One region of the Collinsella sp. AF37-9 genome, then DNA from elsewhere that is predicted to be linked to it. Evidence: riboswitches for the same ligand, from Rfam matches in the RefSeq annotation. Region 1 holds a riboswitch; the other holds the start of a gene.
What was found. A riboswitch is a leader RNA that binds a small molecule or an ion and turns the genes downstream of it on or off. The one in region 1 is predicted to bind thiamine pyrophosphate.

Region 2: another riboswitch for thiamine pyrophosphate. It lies ahead of thiM (hydroxyethylthiazole kinase); the one in region 1 lies ahead of thiC (phosphomethylpyrimidine synthase ThiC).

Annotation. Positions count from the first base shown of each region.
Region 1 covers NZ_QROQ01000022.1:182-5,685, forward strand. The annotation lists gene DW024_RS07210 (YaaA family protein) at 1-775, shown strand, start outside; gene DW024_RS07215 (hypothetical protein) at 816-1,331, opposite strand; TPP riboswitch at 1,395-1,510, shown strand; gene thiC (phosphomethylpyrimidine synthase ThiC) at 1,503-2,837, shown strand; gene thiD (bifunctional hydroxymethylpyrimidine kinase/phosphomethylpyrimidine kinase) at 3,015-3,845, shown strand; gene DW024_RS07230 (pentapeptide repeat-containing protein) at 3,991-4,602, opposite strand; gene DW024_RS07235 (SGNH/GDSL hydrolase family protein) at 4,682-5,341, opposite strand; gene DW024_RS07240 (TIGR02452 family protein) at 5,417-5,504, opposite strand, start outside.
Region 2 covers NZ_QROQ01000002.1:95,227-100,730, reverse strand. The annotation lists gene DW024_RS01245 (uracil-xanthine permease family protein) at 1-526, opposite strand, end outside; gene DW024_RS01240 (5-methyltetrahydropteroyltriglutamate--homocysteine S-methyltransferase) at 649-1,782, opposite strand; gene DW024_RS01235 (LysR family transcriptional regulator) at 1,938-2,834, opposite strand; gene DW024_RS01230 (HAD-IIB family hydrolase) at 2,845-3,753, opposite strand; TPP riboswitch at 3,915-4,025, shown strand; gene thiM (hydroxyethylthiazole kinase) at 4,077-4,916, shown strand; gene DW024_RS01220 (thiamine-binding protein) at 4,920-5,261, shown strand; gene DW024_RS01215 (thiamine phosphate synthase) at 5,258-5,504, shown strand, end outside.

The sequences.
Region 1 (5,504 bases):
GCGCGCGGCCCAAGATGCTTTTGAAGTCCTGGGCATCCCACCCTTTGTGCGCGAGACGGCTCGCCTCCACCGCGCACTGCTAGATATCGAGCGGAATGAAGGCAGCGGCGGCCTGCAGGCGCTGTGGAACGTGAGTGACAAACTGCTGGGACCTTGCCTCAACACCCTGCATGAGTTCGGGCCCATCCTGAAAAGCGGCGATCTCGACAATCCCGTACTCGCCCGTCACCTCTCCCCTGCCGTCATGTCCTATCACGGGATTCAATACCAGAGCATGGCACCCGAGGTGATGGATTCCGCGCAGCTTGCCTGGCTGCAAGACCATCTGTGGATCCTCTCCGGCCTCTACGGGTGCGTTCGTCCCTTTCATGCCGTCGAACCGTATCGGCTGGAGATGGGCGCGAAGCTCGCCGTTGACGATGCCCGAGACCTCTACGCGTTTTGGAACGACAAGCTCGCGCGGGCCATCGCTCCGGCGGGCTCCAACGCTACGATCGTCAACCTCGCCAGCGTAGAGTATGCCAAAACCGTTCTGCCCCACCTCGCGGGCGACGCCACGGCCGTCACATGCCTCTTTGGCGAGGGTATCCGCAACGGGAAGCCCATCCAACGGTCGACCGCCAGCAAAAAGGCACGTGGTTCCATGGTGCGCTGGATGGCAGAAAACAAGCTCGAGGATGTAAGCGGGCTCACCGCGTTTGACGTTGGTTATCGTCACTTTCCCGAGCTTTCAAATAAGAACACTTTGGTCTTCCTGAACGAACAGACCTTGTAGGACCACCGCTACTTTTGAATGTGCTGCCTAGGCACGGCGTCTATTCCGCCAAGCCGTCGGCTTTGGCAACTTCGTTTGTCGAGCCATTTTGGTAGGTAATCTTAACGTGCTCTACCTCGGACACCGCAACACCCGATGGGGGCTCCAAGCGCCATTCCGTCAGCGCGATATCCATAGTCGTAGGCACGTCGCCCTGATTCTTGAGCTTCACCGTCAGCGTTTTGAGCGCCGCATCATACGTCACGCGTTCGATTTCTTCGCCCGGAATAGACCCGCCGCTCAACTGCAGCTGCACAAACTCGTCGCGCGGATACCAATAGTCGCCCGGCGCGGCAACGGTATTGCCGCCCGTAACCTTCACTGTCATGATCGGCAGGGCATCGTCGGCCTCGAACTCCCATGCAGCGCCGCCGTGACCGCCAAACGTCCAGATACAAAAGGCAATCACCAGCACGGCAAGCACCGCAAAACCAATCGCGACAAGGCCATGGTGCGCACGGCTTTCCTCGGCCGATACATCCCATTGCGTCTCTTGATATAGATGCTTGTCTTCCATGTTCGCCTCCCCACAGGCACGCTCGTTAGGCCAATCGTACCCATTCGAGCTATACTTGAGCCCATTACATAAACGGGGAGCTTGCAGGACAAGACGGCAGGCTGAGACTGGGCGCGCCCGCCCTGACCCGCAAACCTGATATGGGTAATGCCAACGAAGGGAGCCGTGCCAATGAGCACACAGACCGAGCCCAAGCTCGTCACGCAAATCGACTTCGCCCGCGCCGGGCAGATCACGCCGCAGATGAAGGAAGTCGCCGAGCGAGAGCATCGCGACCCCGAGTACATCCGCGAGCGCGTGGCCGACGGCCGCATCGCCATTCCCGCCAACATCGTGCACATCAAAAAAGGCATGCGCGCCTTTGGTGTCGGCGAGGGCCTGTCTACTAAGGTCAACGTCAACCTGGGCATCTCGGGCGATAAAGCCGATGCCGCCGAGGAATGGAAGAAGGTCAAGATCGCCGAGGACTTTGGCGCCGACGCCATCATGGACCTTTCCAACTCGGGCAAGACGCGCCAGTTCCGCCAGCAGCTCATCGACGAGACGCCGCTCATGGTGGGCACCGTCCCCATGTACGACGCCATCGGCTACATGGAAAAGCCGCTGGTCAAGCTTACCAAGGATGACCTGTTCGAGGTCGTGCGCGCGCACGCCGAGGACGGCGTGGACTTTATGACCATCCACTGCGGCATCAACAAGTCGGTCACCAAGACCTTTAAGGAGACCGGCCGCTTGATGAACATCGTGAGCCGCGGCGGCTCGCTGCTGTTTGGCTGGATGGAGGTCACCGGCAACGAAAACCCCTTCTACGAGTACTTTGACGAGCTGCTCGAGATCTGCCACGAGTACGACGTGACGATTTCGCTCGGCGACTCCTGCCGCCCGGGCTGCCTCTACGACTCCAACGACGCCACCGAGACCGCTGAGATGATCGAGCTGGGCAAGCTGTGCAAGCGCGCTTGGGCTGCCGGCGTCCAGGTCATGGTCGAGGGTCCGGGTCACATGGCGCTCGACGAGATCGCCGCCAACATGAAACTGCAGAAGCGCCTGTGCCACAATGCCCCGTTCTATGTGCTCGGGCCGCTGGTGACCGATATCGGCGTGGGTTACGACCACATCACCGCTGCCATCGGCGGCGCCATCTCCGCCAGCTCCGGTGCCGACTTCCTGTGCTACGTGACGCCGGCCGAGCACCTGTGCCTGCCCAACGCCCAGGACGTGCTCGATGGCCTCATGGCCACCAAGATTGCCGCGCACGCCGCCGATATCGCCAAGAAGGTGCCGCACGCCCGCGACATGGATGACAAGATGGGCCAGGCACGTCGCAAGCTCGACTGGGATGCCATGTGGAAGTGTGCTCTCGATCCGGTCACCGGTAAGAAGCGCTACGAGGAATCCCCCGCCGCCACCGAGGGCACCTGCACCATGTGTGGCAAGATGTGCGCCGTCCGTACCGTCAACAAGGTGTTCGAGGGCACGACGATCGATCTTGGCATGGAGGATTAACGCGTCATTGGAGCCACAATCGGCAACAAGGTGCTCGTCAATTGTTGACATGTGAACATTTGTTTATATTTACGTAAAGATTGCACCGCCCGCCCGGGATCGGCATACAGCCGGCCCGGGCATCTTTATAATGCGGATTGAAGACCCATTTGAATCCGACCGAACGAGGGAGCGAACATGGATCGCAGCAAGGTACCCGCCGTTCTATCCATCGCGGGATCCGATTCCAGCGGCGGTGCCGGCATTCAGGCCGACATCAAGACCATCACGGCGCACCGCCTGTATGCCGAGACGGCCATCACCGCCATCACAGCGCAAAACACACTGGGCGTCACCGCCGTGCAGGATATCTCGCCAGATATCGTAGCCGCGCAAATTGACGCTGTCTTTGACGATATCCGCCCGAGTTCCGTCAAGATTGGCATGGTCTCCTCTGCCGAGATTATCGAAGTCATCGCAGACCGCTTGAGCGCTTGGAACGCAACCAACGTGGTCGTCGACCCCGTCATGGTCGCCACCTCGGGCGCGCGCTTGATTGCCGAGGATGCCTCCGAGGCACTCACCCGCCGCCTGTTCCCGTTGGCAACGGTCATCACGCCCAACATTCCCGAGGCCATGACGCTGCTCGACTACGAGGTCGATTCCGAGCGCACGCAACAAAATGCCGCTATGCTCCTCACCCGCCGCTTTGGCTGCGCAGCCTTGGTTAAGGGCGGTCATTTTGTCAACGAGGCCAACGACGTACTGGCCGAGCCTGCGCCCCTCGATGACGAGGGCAACCACCTGGGCGATCCGCTCACTACGTGGTTTCGCCACAAGCGCATTGAGACCAGCAACACGCACGGCACCGGCTGTACGCTCTCATCCGCCATCGCTTGCGCGCTGGCCCAGGGCATGGAACTTGCCGACGCCATCAACGCCGGCAAGGCCTACCTGACCGGCGCTCTCGCCGCCGGCCTGAACATGGGCAAAGGCTCCGGCCCTGTCAACCACATGTGGCAGTACTAAATAGCCAGTAACCTGCCAAAAAGAGACAGGCTACCTTGCACCAAAAACCGTCGCAACATTCGATGAAAATCGTGCAAACGCGAAAAATCATTAAATGTTGCGACGGTTTGATTTTAGATAGCGGTCGAGCAAAGGACCAGAGCGCCTATTCGTCGGCGAGTTGAATTCCCAACAAACCCGAGAGTGCCAGCGCCTGCTCGGCATTGACCGTCAAGCCACGCAACTCATGGTAATCGCCCGAAACAACGGGCGCTGCAAATGTACAGCGCGACACATCAACGCCGGAAAGCGACGTCTTGAACACATCAACACGCGTCAGGTCACAGCCATCCAGGCGTATCTGACCCAGCTTGGCACCCTGAAACGCAGCCTCTCTCAGACGTGTATCGCATGCTGTCATAGGGCCAATGCGTCCCTCCGAAAGGTTCGCATAGCTCAAATCGCACGATCCAAACGACACGCTCGACAGGCGCGCCTTGAGCAAGTTGAGTCCCGGTGCCGAGCAGTCAACGAAGTCGCAGCGGCTGAGCCAGCAGCCTTCCATGTTGCAGCGGATAAAGCGGCAACCGCGAAACACCACGTCGCGAAACGTCGAGCCGCTCCAGTCAACGCTATCGAACTCGCAAGATCGGAACACAACGCCATCGAAGGTCGCGCCGTTCGCCACGTCGTAGGCAAGATCCAAATCCTCAAAAGCGGTATTGGAGACGAGCTCATCGCCCTCGGCAAAGAGGTCGATGAGCTCGTCCATGCCCATATGGCAGCCAATCCGTTCGTTTACCCGGGCAAAACCACCGCAAAGGTGCCTGTCCCCTTTGCGGTGGCTTGGGGTCGCGCTACTCACCGAGCATCTCTTGGAGCTTGGCTGCCACGGCATGTCCCAAGCTCTCGTGGCTTTCGGGCATCATATGCAGATAGTCGATATCGCCCGGCTCGGCAAACTCGGCGGCATTCAAAAAGTCGCAGCCAAACTGCTCGGCCACGTGCGCATAGTACTCGCCAAAAAGCTCAGATGCCTCAACGGAATGCTCGTCAAAGTCGGTCATATACACATCGGCGATCTGCGGCTTGATCTTGATAGGAGCCATCAGCAGGATGCGCGGGCAAGGCGCAGCGTCGGTCCACGGAAACGCGCGGACGGCGCGAATCAGCGCCATGGCGCCACGGGCGATATCGGAAGCTGTCACGTTAAAGACCGTCTTACAGTCGTTGGTGCCCAGCATGATCACAATGGCGTCCAGCGGCTTATGGGCCTCGAGCAGCATCGGAAGCGCGCGAATACCGTTGAGGTTAGTGTCCAGATGGCACATGTCGTCGCGTACCGTCGTGCGGCCGTTGAGGCCTTCTTCAATTACATGCCAGCCCTCGCCTAAGTCACGTTGGACCACGCCACACCAGCGCACATCCTGCGCATAGCGCACCGCGGTACCGTCGCGCATGCCCGCCGGATCGTAACCATAGGTGTTGCTGTCACCAAAGCATAGAACGTTTTTCATCGTAAGCTCCCCACTCAATAAAAAGCCGACGGGAGCAGCCCCCGTCGGCTCGGTATATCGCATCACGCGCACCGTTTACAGGTACTTGCGCCAGTCGTCGTCATCCTCGTCATCCTCGGCAGCGGCCTGAGCCTGCTCGGCGGCACGGGCGGCTGCGGTGCGG
Region 2 (5,504 bases), on a different contig from region 1:
CCCAAATGTTGCAGATCACGATAACGGCAACGGCAATAACAGCCACAAGCCAGTTGGTCTGGCAGTTGGCAATAGCGGAGCTCGCCAGAATCAAGCCGATGGAAATGACGATGGGGCCCGTCACTACCGGCGGAAAGAAGCGCATGACGCGCTTGGCGCCAAACGCGCGGAAGAGTGCCGCAAGTACCGGATAGAGTAGACCGGCGCAGGCAACGCCCAGGCAGGCGTAGGGCAAAAGCTCGGCCTCGCCGTTGGGCGCGATGGCGGCATAACCGGCAATAAAGGCAAACGATGAGCCCAAAAATGCCGGCACCTTACCGCGCGACAGGAAGTGGAACAGCAGCGTGCCCAAGCCGGCAAACAAAAGCGTTGCCGAAACCGAGAGACCGGTGAGCACGGGCACCAGCACCGTGGCACCAAACATGGCAAACAGGTGCTGTAGGCCGAGCAAAAACATGCGCGGGCGGCCGAGCGACGATGCGTCGTAGATGGCATCGGTGACGGCGGGCGTCGAAGACTGGGACATGGATGTCCTTTCGAATGGAAGGGCGATCGGGCATATCGGATAACCTGCCCGAACGATACGATCCGAACCATTGTACGCGATGCGCCATGTCTCGCACGCGCCGCCACCTGCAAACGCTAGCGCTATTTCCAAACGCGCTCGGCAATACGCCTGACCAGCGCAATCTTTGCCCACTGCTCGTCCTCGGTCAGCTTGTTGCCAATCTCGCAGCTGGCAAAGCCACACTGCGGAGACAGATACAGGTTCTCGAGCGGCACGTACTTTGCCGCCTCGCGGATGCGCTCGACGACGGCATCCTCGTCCTCAAGCTCAGCGGCCTTGGTGGTCACTAGGCCCAACACGACCTTCTTGCCGGGGGCAACGTACTTGAGCGGCTCAAAGCCACCGGCACGCGGCGTATCGAACTCAAGGTAAAACGCATCAACGTTCTCGTGTGCGAACAGGTACGGCGCGATGGGGTCATAGCCGCCCTCGAAGGCATAGGTGGAGTGGTAATTACCACGGCACACATGCGTGTTGATGACCAGGTCGTCGGGCTTACCCTCGATGGCGGCGTTGTTGAGCGCCACGCCCAGCTCGCTTACTTTTTGCAGGTCGACCGGGCTCATGCCGGTTTTGGCGACAAAATCGGTATCGCAGTAGATGCCCCAGGTGCAGTCATCAAACTGGATGTTGCGGCAGCCTGCTGCGTACAGGTCGGCGATCACCGTGCGATAAGCGGCTGCAATGGCGTCGGCAAGTTCCTCATCGGTCTTATAGGCAGCGCGCAGGCTCTCCTGCTGCCCATCGCAGCGATCGAGCGTGACCTCAGAGAACGTCTGGATAGGCGCCGGGATGGTCTGGCGTGCAACGTGGGCTTCGCCCTCAAGTGCCTTGACAAACTTAAAGTGCTCGACGAAGGGGTGGCTCTCGCCGCTAATGGGACCGGTTACCACGGCGGTGTCGGCGGTGGTCTCCTCATCGTGGAACATATAGCCCGTACGCGAGGTGCGACGCTCGACGCCGTTCAGCCCCCACATAAAATCGAGGTGCCAGTAGCTGCGGCGAAACTCGCCATCGGTGATGACCTGCAGGCCGGCGGCCTTCTGCTTTGCCACCAAATCGCGAATGGCATCGTCCTCGACAGCCTTAAGCCCCTCGGCATCAAGCGTGCCTGCCGCATAGGCAGCGCGGGCATCCTTTACGGCCTGCGGACGAAGAAAACTGCCGACGATATCGGCGCGAAACGGCGCGTTCAGCGTGGTTAAAGCACTCATAGATATCTCCCTTTGCATTGGTTGCTTTACTGGGACAGAGTATGAGCGCTCATATGGCCATCGTAAAATATACGTTTACAACAGTTTGATATAGATGATTCCTATATCAGTCTGGACTGCCATAAAGAAATTTGACCCGCGCGGAGCACAGCAGCCTAGATATGCTGACGAATCGCGTCGATATAGGCCTGCCCGTAGCGCGTGAGTGTTGTGTTCTTGCGTGTGATAATACCGATCTCCATGTACTCGTCCACATCGAGCGGAATCGAGATGATGCCGGGACCGTTGAGCTCGTGACTGATCACGCCTGAGCATACCGTGTAGCCGTTGAGGCCCATGGCCAGGTTGAACAACGTCGCACGGTCGCGCACGCGGATATTCTTGCGGCGTTCAAAGGTCGAGGTCAGTTCCTCGGAATAATAAAACGAGTTGTAGCTGCCCTGCTCGTAGGATAAAAACGGATAGTCCTCGAGATCTTCGAGCGTCACGCTGGCGTGGTCCGCCAGTGGATGGTCGGCGCATACAAAGACATGCGGCGTGGCGCAGAAAAGCCCCTCGAATACGAGCTCGTTGGCCGCCAGCATGCGCTCGATAACCTCGCGGTTATGCTCGGATAAGTACAGGATGCCCAGTTCGCTTTTCATATGCGCGACGTCCTCGATAATCTCGTGAGTCTGTTCCTCGCGCAGGGTAAAGTCGTAACGTGCGGCATCGAACTCGCGGATCACGTCGACAAACGCGTTGACGGCAAAGGAATAATGCTGGCAGCTCACGCTAAAGTGCGGCACCTGCTCGGACGCGCCCTTGTACTTGCCTTCAAGCAGATCGGCCTGGTCGAGCACCTGTCGCGCGTAGCCCAAGAAGGTCTCGCCCTCCTCGGACACAATGACACCCTTGTTGGTGCGCTCAAAGATATGCACACCCATCTCGTTTTCGAGATCGCGAATCGATGCGGTGATCGAAGGCTGCGACACAAAGAGCCGGCGCGAGGCCTCGGTGATGCTGCCGCATTCGGCAACTTTGACGACATACCTGAGCTGCTGAAGCTTCATAGCGCCCTCCCTAGACGTTCGTGACGTCGAAACCCGTCGCATCCATCTGACGCATAAACGGCGGCATCTCCCCCGTCGCGGCGCAGGCGGCAATCTGATGCAGAGCCCCAGCGACCGCATCGTCTACCGCAGCGCCGATATGCCAGCGCGCGGCAGCCGTGACAGCCTCGTTGGCATTGGCGACTGCAACGGAGTTGGGAACGGCATCGATCATTGGCAGATCGTTATCGGAATCACCGAATACGGCCACCTCGTCGAGCGTCAGGTCCAAAGCGCGTGCCAGCTCCAGCGCGGCGCAACCCTTGTCCCAACCTGCTGGAAGGATATCGAACAGGCGCACACGATTGTTGGGAAACACGAGTGAGAGCTCCGGTACCTCAGCGGCAACGCGCTCACGTAGCTCCTCGAGCTCCTCACGCGAGCGGGCGCTCCAGATATTCGCCTTGTATACCGGGGCATCATCGACAGCGGGACGGCACGGAGCCTCTTCGCCTTTGAGCCATGCGTTGCCGCCCGACTCCATGGCGCGACGCACGCGCTCGGGGTCGCTCGTCACGCAATAGGCATCGTTATCCCAAAAGTCGTCACCCAGGCTGTAGACCTTTAGATAGGTATCGTCGGTCTCTTGCTCGAGGTAATCGGCCAGACGCATCAGGGCATCGTTGTCGGTCGCGCGCGAAGCGACCGCCTGACCGTCGACAAACATGACTTGGCCGTTGCAGAACGCACCGGTCGAAAAGCACTCGGAACGATTTTTGAACATCCAGCCCATCGCGGACGGCTGGCGACCCGAAACCGGGCCAAAGTGCAGACCCGCCGCCTGCATGGCATGAATACCCTCAATGGCGTAGTCACTGGCGCCGTCATGCCCGGCTGGAATCAGCGTATCGTCCATATCGGTCAGCACAAGTTTGATCATAGAGTCCCCCAGTCATTTTCACCGTAACCATTGTAACGACCTACCAATAAGGGACAGGTTTATTTTGGCAGGTTTTATCTGGGAAAATGCAGCGCCCCTGTCGCCACCTGCCAAAATAAATCTGTCCCTTTTTGGCAGGTGCGCTAGTATAGGGAACAACAGATTCGATGCGGGAGTGCCGGCGGTGCAAACCACAAGGCTGAGAGGGCATAGGGCCCAATCCTTTGAACCTGTCAGTTAATGCTGGCGTAGGGAGCATGCCGCCTTTACAGGGGCGCTGTCTATGCACAGCGCCCCTTTTCTATGCCAAGGAGGCATGTGCAGTGATTGATTCGGAACAGCTTAAGCAACATATGGTCAAGGCCGTGGAGGAGATTCGCGCCACCAATCCGATGGCCGGCTCCATCACCAACACGGTGACGATCGACTTTGTCGCCAACGCGCAGCTCGCCGTGGGCGGTTCGGCCGCCATGGTCTATCTGCCCGACGAGGGCGAGGCGCTCGTTGCCGGCGGCGGCGCCATCTATCTCAACATGGGCACGCTCTTCCCCATCTACGAACAGACGATTCCCCGCGCGGCCAAGGCGGCACACGACGCCGGCAAGCCCTGGGTGCTCGATCCGGTGGGTCTGGGCATCGGTAGCCTGCGCACCCAGCTGGTAAACGAACTCAAGCAGTACAAGCCCGCCATCGTGCGCGGCAACGCCTCCGAGATCATCGCGCTCGCCGGCCTGTGGGGTCTTGAGGGCGAGGCAGCCGATCTGAGCCGCGTGCGCGGTGTCGATACCACCGACACGGTCGACGCCGCCCGCGATGCCGCTGTGGCGCTCGCTCGCTACACCGGCGGCGCCGTAGTGGTCTCGGGCGAAGTCGACCTGATCACCGACGGCACGACGGTAGCCAAGTCCTACGGCGGCAGCCCGCTCATGTCCAAGATCACCGGCTGCGGTTGTTCGCAGGGCGGTGTGCTGGCTGTGTACGCCTGCGCTGCCGATCCGTTTACGGCAGCCATCTGTAGCACCGCCGTCTACAACGTTGCCGGCACGCGTGCCGCCGCTGTCGCCGATGCCCCGGCAAGCTTTAAGGTCGCCTTTATCGACGAGCTCTATCGCGCAACCGCCCAGGACATCGCCGATAACCAACTCGAGCTCGAGGAGGCATAAGCCATGTCCGAGCCCGCAACCAATGCCGGCATGAACACGCTCGTCGCCGTGGCCATCGCCCCATGCGGCACCGGCGATGAGCTGTCCGCCGAGGTCGCCGAGGTCGTGCGCGTCATTCGCGAGAGCGGTCTTCCCAACCGCACCACCTCGATGTTCACCGAGATCGAGGGCGACTGGGACGAGGTCATGCAGGTCGTGCGCGACGCGACCTTTGTGTTGGCGAGCAAGGGCATCCGCACCGAAGTCGCGCTCAAAGCCGATATTCGACCCGGATTTACCGACACCATGACCGGCAAACTCGAGCGCATGGAAGCACAAATCAAAAAGCAGGAGGAAGCACGATGAGCATCCGCGACAACCTTGATATCTCGGCCTATCTGGTGCTCGGCCCCGAAAACACCCTCGGACGCCCCGTGGGCGATGTGGTGGCCCAGGCACTCGACGCCGGCTTTACCTGCATCCAGGTGCGCTCCAAGGTGGCAAGTGCCCGCGAGATCATCGCGCTGACCGGCGACGCCGCGCAGGCAATCGCACGGGCCGGCAAGACCGGTCAGGTCGCCTTGCTCATCGACGACCGTCTGGACTGTG